DNA from 3 places in the Brevibacillus parabrevis genome. Region 2 is predicted to be linked to each of the others. Evidence: riboswitches for the same ligand, from Rfam matches in the RefSeq annotation. Region 2 holds a riboswitch; each other region holds the start of a gene.
What was found. Region 2 has a riboswitch for cobalamin ahead of IRJ17_RS09080 (energy-coupling factor ABC transporter permease). Riboswitches for the same ligand answer to the same signal wherever they lie in the genome.
Positions count from the first base shown of each region.

Region 1: linked by a shared signal. The riboswitch ahead of nrdI (class Ib ribonucleoside-diphosphate reductase assembly flavoprotein NrdI) and the one ahead of IRJ17_RS09080 (energy-coupling factor ABC transporter permease) in region 2 are both predicted to bind cobalamin.
Region 3: linked by a shared signal. The riboswitch ahead of metE (5-methyltetrahydropteroyltriglutamate--homocysteine S-methyltransferase) and the one ahead of IRJ17_RS09080 (energy-coupling factor ABC transporter permease) in region 2 are both predicted to bind cobalamin.

Region 1 covers NZ_CP064090.1:4,152,937-4,158,290, reverse strand. The annotation lists gene mnmA (tRNA 2-thiouridine(34) synthase MnmA) at 1-666, shown strand, start outside; gene IRJ17_RS18800 (hypothetical protein) at 686-1,018, shown strand; gene IRJ17_RS18795 (ACT domain-containing protein) at 1,053-1,565, shown strand; gene IRJ17_RS18790 (alpha/beta hydrolase) at 1,679-2,500, opposite strand; cobalamin riboswitch at 2,674-2,871, shown strand; gene nrdI (class Ib ribonucleoside-diphosphate reductase assembly flavoprotein NrdI) at 3,026-3,385, shown strand; gene nrdE (class 1b ribonucleoside-diphosphate reductase subunit alpha) at 3,372-5,354, shown strand, end outside.
Region 2 covers NZ_CP064090.1:1,912,528-1,917,881, forward strand. The annotation lists gene IRJ17_RS09065 (spore germination protein) at 1-1,188, opposite strand, end outside; gene IRJ17_RS09070 (GerAB/ArcD/ProY family transporter) at 1,178-2,278, opposite strand; gene IRJ17_RS09075 (quinone-dependent dihydroorotate dehydrogenase) at 2,426-3,517, shown strand; cobalamin riboswitch at 3,669-3,864, shown strand; gene IRJ17_RS09080 (energy-coupling factor ABC transporter permease) at 4,013-4,777, shown strand; gene IRJ17_RS09085 (energy-coupling factor ABC transporter substrate-binding protein) at 4,774-5,058, shown strand; gene cbiQ (cobalt ECF transporter T component CbiQ) at 5,055-5,354, shown strand, end outside.
Region 3 covers NZ_CP064090.1:4,146,328-4,151,681, reverse strand. The annotation lists gene brnQ (branched-chain amino acid transport system II carrier protein) at 279-1,631, shown strand; cobalamin riboswitch at 1,790-1,990, shown strand; gene metE (5-methyltetrahydropteroyltriglutamate--homocysteine S-methyltransferase) at 2,131-4,416, shown strand; gene IRJ17_RS18760 (acyl-CoA thioesterase) at 4,448-4,924, shown strand; gene IRJ17_RS18755 (hypothetical protein) at 5,057-5,354, shown strand, end outside.

The sequences.
Region 1 (5,354 bases), 2.2 Mb from region 2:
GACCAGACGTATTTCCTCAACGTGCTCGGCCAGGAGCAGTTGTCCAAAACGATGTTTCCCATCGGACATTTGCCAAAGCCCGAGGTGCGCAAAATCGCCGAGGAAGCAGGGCTTTACACCGCAAAGAAAAAGGACAGCACAGGGATTTGCTTCATTGGCGAACGCAACTTCCGCGAGTTTTTGCAAAACTACTTGCCAGCGAAGCCCGGCAATATCGAGACTGTCGAGGGAACCGTGATCGGGCAGCACGATGGACTGATGTACTACACGCTCGGTCAGCGCCAAGGGCTTGGAATCGGCGGCGGACACGGCACGAGCGGTCAACCGTGGTTTGTCGTGGACAAGGATCTGGAACGCAACGCACTGATTGTCGGGGAAGGCTCCGATCATCCCCGCCTGTACTCAAGCAGTCTTTTGGCGACAGACGTGAGCTGGGTTAGCGCCAACAAGCCAACCGGATCGTTTGTCTGCACCGCGAAGTTCCGTTATCGTCAGCCGGATCAGCAAGTGACGGTACACGTGCAGGAAGGCAACACCGTAGAGGTCGTTTTCGCTCAACCGCAAAAAGCCGTTACTCCTGGACAGGCCGTCGTCTTCTACGATGGCGAAGTTTGTCTCGGCGGAGGAACGATCGACAAGGTGCGTTCGATAGATAAAGAGAATTAATATACGGGGGAAGCGCTTGGTGGATGCAACGAAAAAATCCAAAGTGATTATCGTTTCGTTTTTGGCGGGAGCACTCCTCTTGGGGTTTCTCGCTTACATGGGAATGTCGGCTACGAGCAGTGAGCACATGGCGACGATCCAGGCTGTCATCAAGGAAAAAGGCGGCGTGATTGAACCGGGCGGCGTGACCGCTGTTCCTGCCGATGAAAGCCCTTTTGCCAAAAGCGGAAAAGGCAATACGATTTACCGCATTGTGTACAAAAAGGACGGGGAAAGCCTGACAGCTTGGTACCGTTCCGAAAACCATTCCTCCATCATCAAAGAGCCGGAAGAGTGGATTCTTCCGAAATGAAGGATAACCTTGACTGGGAGAGTGAGGGCATTACATGACCCAATACGCTGGACTTCGTGAGTTGGCCCAATTGATTAGCAGACTGGAGCCGCAGCTTGCAGGGGCAACCTTGAGCATTTTGGCCCATGAAAACAAAGAGCAGATCGCGTCCTTGCTTCTGGAAGGGCTGGGCAGCGGCGTTTCCGTGCAAAACAGCTCAGGTGAATACGCCAACCATTTGGCGAATTTGCGCGTGGGCGCGAACAAATATACGTTCGCCCAGGACTGGCGCGAGGTGTACATCAGTGAGATCAATTACTGCGCCTGTCGGATTCCGCCGGGCGGTCACGGTCTTTTGGTGCACCATACCGACTATCCCGGGGTCATTTACGACGTATCCCGCAAACTGGCTGACCACGAAATCAATATTTCCAAGCTGAACGTGTCGCGCGAGCAAAAAGGGAAGAACGCCCTGCTTGTTTGCGTCACGGATGAAGAGATTACGCCAACAGTTGTAGCGGCGATTGAAGAGCTGCCGCAGATCAACAAGGTGTTGTCCCTCCAGTAAGCCGAAAAAGAGCAGAAATGCGTGCATGACCGCTCATATGTTTCGTATGGGCGGTTTTTTGCGTGCGTGGAGCGGTTGTTGGCCGGTTTTGGGAAAAGAAAAAGCTGCCCTGGTTAGCAGGCAGCGGTTTTGGAAGCGAAGCGGATCGCGTGGCTGATCAGGACGTGCAAGACAGAGGTGTGATTTTCGTCCGGGAATTGACGGAACGTGGCTTGTATCTGACCTGTGCCGAGAGCGGACAGCCTTTTTGCCATGGCCTCAGCTTTGACGTTGACGTGGAAGCGCCCGTCGTTCTCCAGTTCCCCGATCGTCAGGAGCGCTCTGACTTTCAGCTCGTCTGTAAGCCGTTCAGGCAAGCGCCGCTCTTCTTCGAGCAGGACGCTTTCGTTCCAGTGAATGGACGGGCTGCCGGCGATATAGCATTGGTACTCGTGCGGCCGCGTCAACAGGGCGTGCAGCACCAGCAAGCCGCCGAGAGAATGACCGAAGATCGTCTGGCGGGTACGATCGATAGGAAAATCTTTTTCGATAGCAGGCTTCACCGTTTTCTCGATAAACGAAAGAAACCTTTCGGCGCCGCCCATTTCCGGCCATTCTCCGCCGCGCGGATGAGCGGGCAGCTCGTCTTGCGGAACGACATGCGTGAAGTCGTAGTAGCGGGACGGATGGAAAGGCGCTTCCGTCGGATAGCCGATGCCGACGACGATGGCTGGTTGCACGCCTGTTTTTTCAGGAGCGCGGCATTGCAGGCGAATGGCTTCGGTCATCGTGCCGAAAACCGAGTTGGCGTCCAGCAAATAGATGACAGGAAAGCCTGTTGGCGGCGGGGCTGTGTCTGGCGTGCTCACAAATAGGTGGAACGTACGATCGTTGTATGTTATTTTTCTCGTTTGGGAACGGGGAATCGCTACTGCCTCGTAAGTCGTACTGTCCATCATGGGTCACTCTCCATTCGTCCGTAGGCGTCAACTTTTATGTACACGAAACCTATTATATGGACGAAAACCAGAGATTGGCAATAGAGAAATGAGAGAGATTATCACTACGAAAATTGAACATGCCAAGCTTGACTCCTACGATATATTGAGGTAAAGTAAGTTTTACCAACTACATATTGATGCGGACAGGTGTTTACCACGCTATATTTGGTAGACTTAATAGGGAAGTCGGTGAGATTCCGACGCGGTCCCGCCACTGTGATGAGAGAGTTCCATTTGCTTGTGATCGCCACTGATTGAGCCAATCGGGAAGGCCAAATGGAGCAATGACCCCAAGCCAGGAGACCTGCCTGACTGCAAGCACTGTGTAACCTACGGAAGATAGGGAAGTGTTCGAGCGCTCCATTCGTTTGTCATGCTGAATGGATACGATGGGAATCATCATGCGCATTCGACATTTTGGCGTCGAATGCGCTTTTACTTTGGCTAAAAAGTATACAATTGCAGTAAAGGATGAGGGACATGATAATCGCTTTTGATTCAAAAACAGGAAACGTGAGACGATTCGTAAACAAAATCGATCTGCCGCGCGTGGAAATCGATCCGGAGATGGTGCTAGACGAGCCGTTCATCCTGGTGACGTACACGACAGGCTTCGGGCAGGTGCCAGAGAAGGTGGACCGTTTCCTGAAGCGAAATCATGTCTATTTGCGCGGAGTGTCTGCCAGCGGCAATCGCAACTGGGGCACCAGCTTTGCCAAAAGCGCAGATACAATCGCGATCCAGTATGGCGTTCCGGTGATTTCCAAGTTTGAATTGTCCGGTACCGGCCGTGACGTGGAACAATTTACGAGTGGGGTGGCAGCAATTGCGGCACATTGAATTGAACAACCAACTAATGCAGCGTGGAAACGACGGGTTTTACCAATTGGAAAAAGACAGAGAGGCAGTCGCCGTCTTCATGGAGGAAGTGCAGGCGAAGACCATGACCTTCAACAGTGTCAAAGAGCGGATGGACTATTTGATCCAGCATGATTTTTATGAAAATGTGTATGAGGACTACACCGTTGAACAGGTCGACGAAGTTTTCCGACTGGCGCATGACACTGGTTTTCAATTCGCGTCGTACATGGCCATCTCCAAGTTTTACAAAGACTACGCTCTGAAAACGGACGACAAGTCCACGTATTTGGAGCAGTACCCGGATCGGGTAGCGATTGTTGCTCTCTCGCTCGGCCGCGGAGACTTCGAGCTTGCGAAGCGCCTGACTGTTTCCATGATGGAACAGCGTCTCCAGCCGGCTACACCGACATTCCTCAATGCAGGGAAAAGCCGCCGCGGGGAAATGGTCTCCTGCTTCTTGCTGGAAATGGACGACTCCCTGAACTCGATCAACTACGTGCTCGGAACTTGCATGCAGCTCTCGAAAATCGGCGGCGGCGTAGCGGTCAATCTGTCCAAGCTTCGCGGGCGGGGAGAGCCGATCAAAGGCGTCGAGGGCGCAGCCAAAGGCGTCATGCCTGTACTCAAGCTTTTGGAAGATGCGTTTTCCTACGCCGACCAGATGGGACAGCGCAAAGGCTCCGGGGCAGCTTATTACAACATTTTTGGCTGGGACATCAACGAGTTTCTCGATTGCAAAAAGATCAACGCTGACGAAAAATCGCGGATCAAGACATTGTCGATCGGCCTGATTGTGCCGAATGTGTTTTACAAGCTGGCAGAGGAGAACAAGCCTCTGACCGTGTTCGCTCCTTATTCGGTCTACAAGGAATACGGCGTTCATCTGGATGATCTGGATCTCGATCAGATGTACGACGAGTTGGTCGCAAACGAGCGCATCAAGAAAAAGATCGTCATGAGCGCCCGCGAGATGCTTACCAAGATCGCGATGATCCAGATGGAATCGGGCTATCCGTACATCATGAACAAGACGAATGCGAACAAAAACCACGCGCTCAAAGATATTGGAGCGGTCAAAATGTCCAACCTGTGCACGGAAATTTTCCAGTTGCAGGAGACTACCACGATCACGAATTACGGCGAGGAAGACATCATCCGCCGCGACATCAGCTGCAATCTGGCTTCCCTGAACATCGTCAACGTGATGGAGCACAAAAAAATCCGTGAATCCGTGCGCGAAGGCATCGAAGCGATTACGTCCGTCAGCGATGTAACCCGTGTGGAAAATGCGCCGGGCGTGCAAAAAGCGAACCGCGAGCTGCACTCTGTCGGATTGGGTGCGATGAACCTCAACGGCTACCTCGCGAAAAACAAAATCGCGTATGAGAGTGAAGAAGCAAAAGATTTTGCCCGCACGTTCTTCATGATGATGAACTTTTACTCGCTGGAGATGAGCGCCGAGATTGCCAAGGCAAAAGGGGAAACCTTCATGGGCTTTGAGCAGTCGGAGTACGCCAAGGGCACTTATTTTGACAAATATCTCGCAACCGATTACCGTCCGCGTACGGAAAAAGGCAAGCAGCTGTTCGAGGGCGTGCACATTCCGACGCCAGAGGACTGGGCTTCTCTCAAGCAAAAAGTGCAGGAGAACGGGCTGTATCATGCCTATCGTCTGGCGATTGCTCCGACACAGAGCATTTCCTACATTCAGAATGCGACATCGAGCGTAATGCCGATCGTGGAGCATATCGAGACGAGAACGTATGCGAACTCGACCACGTACTACCCGATGCCGTACTTGACGCAAGAGAACTATTTTTACTACAAGTCTGCCTATGTGATCGACCAGTTCAAAGTCATCGATCTGATTGCCGAAATCCAGGAGCATGTGGATCAAGGGATTTCTACCGTGCTGCACGTCAACAGCAACATCTCGACAAGAGAGCTG
Region 2 (5,354 bases):
CGACAGGAGGAAGACAACAAAACGGGTGACCGTGACAGCACCGCTCAGCGCCTGGTTGACGAGAGTGAACGAAGCGACGACTGTCAGCGAGCCTACGAACAGCATCGAGGGCGAAGTCAACCCGGCGCGAATGGAGGCGTCTCCGATGATCAACGCTCCGACAAGCGCCAGCGTTTGCCCGACGTTTTTCGGCAGACGGGCTCCCGCTTCCCGCAGAAACTCAAAAATGAACAAAATCACGAAAAGCTCCATCGGCGCGGAAAATGGCAAGCCTTTTCGTCCCTGGGTAATCGTGGCAAGCAACTGGAACGGAAACTGCTCGACGTTGTAAGCAGACAAGGCAATCCAGAACCCGGGGAGAAAAGCGGCAATCCAAAAACCGCCGAGACGCAGCATGCGCTCCAGCCATACGTACGTGATCGGATATTGATCGTCCTCTGGAGATTTGATCAGCTCCAGGAGGGAGACAGGAGCAATAAGGGCCAGGGGCGAGCCGTCCACCATCACGATAGCTTTTCCTTGCAGAAGCAAGTAAATCGCATAGTCGGGGCGTCCCGTATAGTCGACAAGCGGAAACAAGGAATAGCGATTGTCGCTCAGCATTTTTTCCAACAGCGCGCTGTTCAATATTTTTTTGTTTTCGCAGGCAATCAGCCGATCGCGAATCATCTCAAGCAGGTCGGGAGCGGCAGTGTCTGTCAAATACAACAGAGCAACCCGGCTGCGGGAGCGGGTGCCGAGAATGAACGGCTCATAAGCGAGGGTAATCGTTCGCATGCGTTTGCGGATGAGGGCCACATTGGTCGACAAATCCTCCACGAAGCCGTCTCGCGGACCTTTGATGGAAATTTCCGTGTTGGCTTCTTCTGTCCCCCGCTGCGGCCGATTGGAAATATCCCAGGAAAAAGGCGGCGAATCCCCCAAAAAAATCAGCAAGTCTCCCGCGAAGAGCCGTTCAGTCCACAGCTCCGGATTGGTGAACAAAGGGACGAGCGGAAGCGAGCGCAGATCGCCAGAATTTACGCAGTGCTCCAATTGAGGCAAAGCCGTCTCCTGCAAATGCCGTACGTCCGCCAAACCTTCGCAGTACAGCATGAGCACAGACTGATCGTTCGGGGTGACAGCCCGCAGGAAGACGACATCAGCACAATGCGCAAATCTATCACGCAGCTCCTCTTCAAGGGTCATGGCTCACATCCTCCAATCTGGTTGGTTTTCGCAGCGACAGCAGGAACAAGATGAGTGTGACGACTACCATAACCAGCAAGTAAAAAGGATAGTAAATCTTCGAGAGAAACGTCACGAATTGCATGTCGCTGTAAGGAAGACTGGTCAGGGCGATCATGCTGGCGCCAAGGACGAACATGACGTATTTTCTTTGCTTTTTCGTGCGCAGGACGAGCAGCTCCCCGAGCAGCAGCAAGCAAAGCGTAATGCGGATAAACGACCCGGACAGCCACTGAAAAATCGAGAAAAACTCCATGTTCTCGATGTCTTTGCCGATCGTCAAAAGCCGCCATTGCTCAAAGGCGGGAAACCGCTGGCGCGTCGATTCCACAGGCCCGAACTCGGCGATGGCTCCTGTAAGCGGACTGAGGGTCAGTACCAGGACGATCGCGATCATGATGATATAGTGGACGGCGCGAAGCGGTTTGCGAATGTGGTGTTGCAGCAAAAGCAAAAGGAACAGCTCGGTAAATCCTCCTCCTACAAACACCATGGCGTGCAGGGTGGGCATAAGCCCGTTTTGGAACAGCGGCAAAAGCTGGGTATAATCTTTTTTGGGAATGTTGCCAAACGCGACGAACATGCCCAATAACGAAACGGCAGGCAGCAGGATGCCGGAAGTAATGCCGACAGAAGCTATGCCGCCGTAAGAGGCGAACACGCACAAAATGATCAGGGCAAGCGCTGTCACCCATTCCGGTGTCTGCGGCAAATAGTTGACGGTAGTCCATGTTTGCGTATCGATTAAATTGACGAGGGCCATCAAGTACAGGCAAAGGATGATCGGGGCGAGGAGCAGATGCCGGACGGTTTTTCCTGATCGCAAAAGAAGCCACTGGGACAGCGACATCTGCTTGATCCGTCTATTGATGAAAAACAGGGCGTATGCCCAAACGGCAAAGGGGATGGCGCCAATAATGACGCTCAGCCAGGCATCGCGCCCAGCTTTGCTGAGCAGCAGAGGAATAAGGGTAACATGGTTGGTTATTCCGATTGAGAGCATCATGACCATGATCGCTTGGCCAATCCCGATTTTTCCGTCTGCTTTCATGAAACATACGTCCCCTTTTAAATCGCTGGTTTTGTTATAGTTTGTCTGCTCGACTGGAAATATGTATCGCGTATAAAGGTTAGCCCACGAGAAACAAAGTGTGGTATTCTACAATGAGGTAAAAATGGAGTAAGGAGTGCAGCCGGGATGTATAAGCTCATAAGAAAATATCTGTTCCAGATGGATACGGAAGAGATTCATGAAAAAACGGTTGGTGCCTTGAAGCTGATGGAAGATTCTGCTCCGGGAAAAAGCTTGCTCAGAATGATGTTCCAGTTGAAGGACGAGCGTCTGGCGACAAAGCTGTGGGGAATGACTTTTCCCAATCCGGTAGGACTCGCCGCCGGTTTTGACAAAAATGCCGAAGTGTATCATGCGCTCGGTGCGCTCGGGTTCGGCTTTGTGGAAATCGGGACTTTGACGCCGCAGGGACAGCCTGGCAATCCGAGGCCCCGCTTGTTCCGTTTGCCTGAACACGAAGCAGTGATCAACCGAATGGGCTTCAACAACCACGGTGCGTATTTGGCTTCGCAGCATCTGGTAGATTACGCTTATTCCGATGTTCCGATCGGGATCAATATTGGCAAAAACAAAGTCACTCCTAATGAGGAAGCGGCTTCTGACTATATCAAGTGTCTGGACATGCTCTATGCGTACGGCCATTATTTCGTCATTAACATCAGCTCGCCGAACACGCCGAATTTGCGCGACTTGCAGGAGACAGAAAGCATGCGCCAGCTGGTGCGGGCGATACGCGAGAAAGCGGCTGAGCTGGAAGCGCGCGGCATTCAGAAAAAACCGATTTTGCTCAAAGTAGCTCCAGACATGTCTGACGAGCATATGCGCGATGTCGTGCAAGGGGCTGTGGCGGAAGGCATTTCCGGGATTATTGCCACCAATACGACACTGTCGCGGGAAGCTGTTCAAGGGCATCGGTACGCCGAGGAAGCGGGCGGTTTGAGCGGAAAGCCGCTGACAGAGCGATCGACAGCGTGGGTGAAAGAGATTTATCAGGAAGTCGGAGGCAAAGTGCCGATTATCGGTGTCGGAGGCATTTTTACCGGAGAAGACGCCTATCAGAAAATACGCGCGGGCGCCAGCCTGGTCCAGGTTTATACTGGCATGATTTATCAAGGGCCTGGCATTTCGAAGCAGATCAACAAGCAATTGCTCAAGCTGATGCAGCGGGACGGTTTTTCCCACATCAACGAAGCGGTTGGCGTGGACGCGAAAGCGTAGAATCAAAAACGTAGAACCAAAAACAAGGCTCGTGCAGTCAATGACATTCGCCAAAAGGTCATCGGTTGCAGGAGCCTTTTGATAATAAGCTTTACGCTGGATTGGGCGATTGAGTATAATAATGTAGGACAAGCAAGAACTGTCAAACAATTGGATATTGTCGGCAATAGGTGCCTTTGTGTGCATGAGCACGAAGGGTAACAGGGAATCGGGTGAAAGTCCCGAGCGGTCCCGCCACTGTAATCAGGGAGTTCTCTTTGATGAAGTTCCACTCATATTCATATGGGGAAGGACAAAGAGCGCATCGATCTGAAAGCCAGGAGACCTACCTACTTGCCACACCCTGGAGACCTTCGCGGAAAGGAGCGGTGAATACGGAGCAATTGGACAGAAGTTCATGTCTATTGTTTTGTGCGCATACCTCGTCTGCTATCGGATGGGGCTTTTTTGATTGGAAAAAACGGTAAAAAGAACAGCAAAGGAGGAGAAGTTGCCTTGAATCGATCACGCTTTGTCTCGACCTGTTTATTGATTGCGGGCTTTGTTCTTTACTTTCTCGTAAATGAACCGCAAACTTCTTACGCGATGCACATTATGGAAGGGTATTTGCCGCTGTCGTGGGCGTTGTTCTGGTGGGTAGTATTTATTCCGTTCTTCATTCTTGGCATTCGTTCGTTAAACAAAATCGTCAAAGAACACCCGCAAATGAAGCTGCTTATTGGCGTATCAGGTGCCTTTGCTTTCGTGCTGTCTGCTTTGAAAATTCCTTCGGTGACGGGAAGCAGCTCCCATCCTACCGGAACAGGACTTGGGGCGATCATGTTCGGCCCGTGGGTGATGTCTGTGCTGGGCAGTCTGGTGCTGTTGTTCCAAGCCTTGCTGTTGGCGCATGGCGGATTGACCACGCTTGGCGCCAACGCCGTTTCGATGGCGGTTGTCGGGCCGATGGTGGCTTACGGGGTGTACCGCCTGATTGTCCGTGCCAACGGAGGACAACGTTTGGCTGTCTTCGCTGCGGCAGCTCTTGCTGACCTGGCGACTTATGTAGTGACATCTGTTCAGTTGGCGCTGGCTTTTCCGGCTGAGTCTGGCGGGGTATTGGCTTCTTTCGCCAAGTTCGCTGGCATTTTTGCCATCACACAAATTCCGTTGGCGATCAGCGAGGGGCTTCTGACCGTGCTCGTCTGGAACTGGCTTCAATCTTACAATGCAAAAGAGCTGGCGGAGCTGCGCTTGCTGAAACGGGAGGAATCGCTGTGAAAAAAGGAATGAACTGGCTGCTGCTCCTGGGTGTCGTCGTGCTTGCGATCGTGCCGTTGCTTTTGGTGCAGGACTCGGAGTTCGGCGGAGCGGACGGAGCGGCAGAGGAAGCGATCAAGGAGATTGCCCCTGCGTACGAGCCGTGGTTCCAGCCGCTGCTTGAACCGCCAGGAGGCGAGACGGAGAGCTTGCTGTTTGCCGTGCAAGCGGCATTGGGAGCGGGCATTGTCGGCTATGCGATGGGCTTGTACAAAGGTCGGCTGGATAAAAACAAAAAATGAACTGGCAGCAGCTTGACTCTCTTTCGTATCAAAACCGTCTGAGATTTTTGCCGCCGGAACACAAGCTTCTGTTTGCGAGCGCGTTGATTTTGCTCGTTTTGACAGGACATGAGTGGTTGCAAATGGCGATTTGCATTTGGATGGGAGTATGGGTGATCGGATATGCCCGTATTCCCGTCCGTTTCTATTTCGGATTTCTTCTTTTGTCTCTCTCGTTCTTTGTTTTGGGTTTGCCTGCACTTCTGCTGGAAGCGACAAGGGCGGAGACAGCTCCTGTGACTCAGATGGCAGTGGCG
Region 3 (5,354 bases), 2.2 Mb from region 2:
TCTTTTCATTTATATTTATGTTATAAATAAATGACGTAACGAGCTGTTTTACTTCTGGTTGTCCAGATAGAATCGTGATCAGCGCGGAAGTGGCAAGCGAGAAGCGATCTGGTCATCGATTACCGATTTGGTCGACTGATTTATCTGACAATTATTCCCGCTCGATCTGATCCCGGTTGTTGGGGCATGAGCGGGCGGAGTGATTGTGTGAATTTTTTCACTAATCAGAGGGTTGCTGAAAAGCACCTTTGCTTTGGAATTACAGGAGGGTTTGTGTCATGCATCAAAAAGGTTCTTCTTCGTTCATCCTCATCATCGGCTTTATGCTGTTCGCTCTGTTCTTCGGAGCGGGGAATCTGATTTTTCCACCAATGCTGGGGCAAATGGCTGGAACGAACGTATGGACGGCCAATGCGGGCTTCCTGGTGACGGGAGTCGGGCTGCCGCTGCTCGCAATTATCGCGTTGGTTTATTCGGGAATGGATGATTTGCGTTCGTTGGCGAGTCGTGTGCATCCGGTATTTGGTCTTGTGTTTACGATTTTGCTCTACTTGGCAATCGGGCCGTTTTTCGCTATTCCGCGATCCGGGAACGTCTCGTTTGAGATCGGAATCAAGCCATTTTTGTCCGAGCAAGCTGGTCCGGTTCCACTGATCGTCTTCACCGTCTTGTTCTTTACACTCGCTTGCCTGTTATCTCTCAATCCTGGAAAAATTATCAATGTAGTCGGAAAAGTCTTGACACCGATCAAGCTGACTTTTATCGGCGTGATTGTGTTGACGGCGATTTTGTTCCCGATTGGCGCGCTGCAAGCACCTGTGACGGATTATCAGTCCAAAGCGTTTTACAAAGGCTTTCAGGACGGCTATTTAACCTTGGACGCTTTGGGGGCATTTGTGTTTGGAATCATCATCGTGAATGCGATCAAGCAAAGAGGCATCACGGCGAAAAAGCAAATTTTGCTCACGTGCGCAAAAGCAACGATGATCGCGGGCGCACTCCTGGCGTTCTTCTACACGGTGCTTGCCTATATGGGCGCTTCCAGTGTGGAGAAGCTTGGTCATCTGGAAAACGGGGCGCAAATTTTGGCCAAGGTGTCCAATTACTACTTCGGCTCTTACGGCGCCGTTTTGCTCGGCCTCATGATTACGATCGCATGCCTGACCACCAGCGTCGGTCTCATTACAGCTTGCTCTTCGTTTTTCCATTCGCTGTTTCCGGCGATCTCGTATAAAAAGTTTGCCGTCATTCTGGCTGTGTTCAGTACACTCGTCGCCAATATCGGCTTGACGGCGCTGATCAAAGTGTCGGTTCCGATCTTGATGACCATGTACCCGATTGCGATTTCCCTCGTCTTTTTAACGTTTATGCACAAAGGATTTGGCGGACGACCAGAGGTGTATCAGGGAAGCTTGCTCGCTACTTTTCTGATCAGCCTGTTTGACGGACTGAACGCGGCAGGTGCCCAGCTTCCCGTCATCAACGACTTCTTTACTCGCTACTTGCCGATGTATACGATCGGGCTTGGCTGGATGCTGCCCGCTGTTGCAGGCGCTGTGATCGGCTACACTATTTACATGATTCGCAAACCTTCTCTGCGGGCACAGGAGCTGCGACTGACCAAGCAATAAACCGGAAAGCTGGCAGAGTAGAGGCAATCAGGCTGAACTTTGAAATAATTTTGGTGAGTGGAAATAGTTTAGCATGACAAAAACTGGTTTACGTGTTACTGTAAGGAGAAAGGTGCTCTTTTGCTAGATGCGAGAGCACATGCACTCATACCGACAATTTCATATGAGTGGGAACAGGTTCCTTGGCCGCGAAAATCGGCGCAAGGATGAAAAGGGAAGTCGGTGAGAATCCGACACGGTCCCGCCACTGTATGAGGGGAGTTTGCACAGCGATAAGCCACTGGTCGAGACGGACTGGGAAGGCGTTGTGCAGATCGTGATCCTCAAGTCAGGAGACCTGCCTGTTTCGACAACACTGCTTAACCTACGGGAGATAGGGAGGTGTTAGGATGCTGTGATCTCAGTGCTTATTTGGCATTTCTAACGTTCTTTTTGACCGTTGGAAGTGCCTTTTTTGATTGGCTTTACAAATACCTTCAATGGATGGGAGAGAAAGCTCATGAAAAGCAGCAACCTGGGATATCCGCGAATCGGCAAAGACCGGGAGTGGAAAAAAGCATTGGAGTCCTTTTGGGCAGGCAAATTGGAAGAGTCAGCGTTTCTTGCGCAAATGGAGCAAATCCGCCAGCAGCATCTGATCAAGCAAAAAGACAAAGGCATCGAGTGGATTCCCGTCAACGACTTTACTTACTACGATCACATGCTGGACATGGCTGTCATGTTCGGACTCGTTCCGAAGCGTTTTGCCTATGATGGCGGCCCGGTACCGCTCGATACGTACTTCGCCATGGCGCGCGGCAACAAAGAAGCTGTCGCAAGCGAAATGACCAAGTGGTTCAATACGAACTATCACTACATCGTTCCTGAGTTTGGCGAACGCCCGCCAGTGCTGGCAGAGAACAGGCCGCTGAAAGCGTACCTGGAGGCCAGGGATCAGCTGGGCATCGTCGGGAAGCCGGTGATTGTCGGGCCGTACACGTTTGTCAAGCTGGCGAAAGGATATGCGAAGGACGAGTTCGAACGCGTTGTCGATCAGATCGTGCCGCTTTACGTGGACGTGCTTCGTGAACTCGAACTGCATGGCGTGGAATGGGTGCAAATCGATGAGCCGGCTTTCGTCCAAGATATTTCCGAGCAGGACAGAGCGCTTATTCGCCGGGTGTACGAACAGTTCAGTCAGGCGCTGCCACACCTCAAGCTGATGGTTCAGACGTATTTCGAAGCGGTGGATTGGTACGAGGAGCTGATCGCGCTGCCAGTGGAAGGCTTGGGCCTGGACTTTGTCCACGGAGGAAAAGCGAATTTGGCCAACCTGACGGCACATGGCTTCCCGCAGGAAAAAGTGCTCGGCGCAGGAATCGTCGATGGCCGCAACATTTGGCGCTCGGCCCTGGAGGAAAAGTGGGAGCTGGTCAAGACGATCAGCAATGTGGTCGACCCGGACCGAATTTGGCTACAGCCATCGAGCAGCCTGTTGCATGTTCCCGTCACTGTTGAAGCAGAAACCGATTTGCCTGGGGAAGTTCAAGCGGCATTAGCCTTTGCGGACGAAAAATTGGGAGAAGTGCAGCTTTTAGTCCAAGGATTCCGATTTGGAAAGTATGTTATATCGAAGGAAATTGCCCAGAACGAAAAGGACTTGCTCCGCCTGGCCGAGTCTCCGGCGAGAAACCGGGAGAAAGTACAGCAGGCTCGAAAAGCGCTGGAGACGACAGAAGCCAAACGCGACGTGCCGTTCCACGAGCGCCGCGATATCCAGCAAGCCGCCTGGAAGCTGCCGCTTTTGCCTACAACGACGATCGGCAGTTTCCCGCAGACGGCAGAGGTTCGTCAGGCCAGACAGCAGTACAAAAAAGGGAACTGGACAGTCGAGCAGTACGATGCCTTCATCGCGGAGCAAATCAAGCAGTGGATTGCGATTCAGGAAGAGATCGGGCTGGACGTGCTTGTCCACGGCGAGTTTGAACGGACAGACATGGTCGAATATTTCGGGGAAAAGCTCGACGGCTTCGTCTTCACGAAAAATGGCTGGGTTCAGTCGTACGGTTCCCGTTGCGTCAAGCCACCTGTCATCTACGGCGATGTGCAGTTCGTCGCTCCCATGACCGTCAAAGAGAGCGTATACGCCAAGTCGTTGACGGAAAAACCAGTAAAAGGCATGCTGACAGGCCCGGCGACCATTTTGAACTGGTCATTTGTCCGCGATGACGTGTCCCGCCAAGAGGTGTGCGAACAGATCGCCCTGGCGCTGCAAGCAGAAGTGGAGGCGCTGGAAGCGGCGGGAATCCGCATGATTCAGGTGGATGAGCCTGCGCTGCGGGAAGGCTTGCCGCTCAAGCAGGCAGACAGGGCGGCGTATCTGGACTGGGCCGTCAAATCGTTCCGCGTGGCTACCTCGACAGTTGCCGCGAGCACGCAAATTCACACGCATATGTGCTATTGCGAATTTCACGACTTCATCGACGTCATCAGCGAGCTGGATGCCGACGTCATCTCGATCGAGACGTCCCGCAGCCACGGCGAGCTTGTCTCCGTCTTCGAGACTTGCACGTACGATAAAGGAATCGGCCTGGGCGTATACGACATCCACAGCCCGCGCGTTCCAGCTGTCGCGGAGATCGAAGAGATGGTGTCGCGCGGCGTGCAAGTATTGCCGCCAGCCCAATTCTGGATCAACCCGGATTGCGGTCTGAAGACGCGCGGAAGAGCAGAGACAGTGGAAGCTTTGAAAAACATGGTGGCGGCGACGCATGCTGTGCGTGACCGTTTGACACAAAAAGCATAATCGTATGATGGCAACGAGAGGAGCAGCACAGATGGCAACAGAAGCATGCCCGACCGGACAATCCCGAACCTATTTGACTGATCTCGTGTTCCCGCCGGATACGAACCATCACAATACGATTTTTGGCGGAAAAGTCATGGCGTACGTCGACAAAATCGCCTGCATAGCGGCGATGCGTCATTGCCGGAAGCCCGTCGTCACTGCTTCCAGCGATTCCTTTGATTTTCTCGCGCCGATCAAAACGGGCGAAGCGATCAATCTGGAAGCATACGTCACCTGGACACACAACACGTCGATGGAAGTGTTCGTCAAGGTCGAGTCGGAAAATTTGCTGACGGGCGAAAAGAAAATGACAGCGAGGGCGTACTTGACGATGATCGCGCTCGACGACCAAGGAAAGCCAACGTTAGTGCCGGCTGTCATTCCCGAGACGGAAGAAGAGCGCATCCAGCATGAAAAGGCAAAGCACCGCTACGCATTGAGAAAACAGCGCAAAGCGGAACAATAGAATTTTGCAGCAAAACCCTCACTGTGGTGGGGGTTTTTTGCTGGCACCGATTTATTTACTCACCTTCTTGTCTCTACTATAATAGGCGTAGGAAAAAAGTAGTAAATAATGGAGTGGAGGTTGGGCACAAACTTGCAAAACCAGAACGAAGCAGTTGCAGAGATTCACAAGAAAATCAGGACACTTTGGATCACCAGCGCCTTTTTCGGATTGATGTCACTGTTCGGCATCATGACGGGCAATTTTCTTCTGCTCCTGTTGGGGTTGGTGTTTGTTGTACCTGGCATTTGGGCGATTGGAAAATTTAAAAGAATGCTGCAAAACCAGCTTGCCGACTATCAGCCCGGAAAAGGGTTCTCGTTTTTTCGCAAGACAGGAGAACAAAAAATCAAAGTGATCACGTACACCCAAATTGGCATGGCTGGCTTGA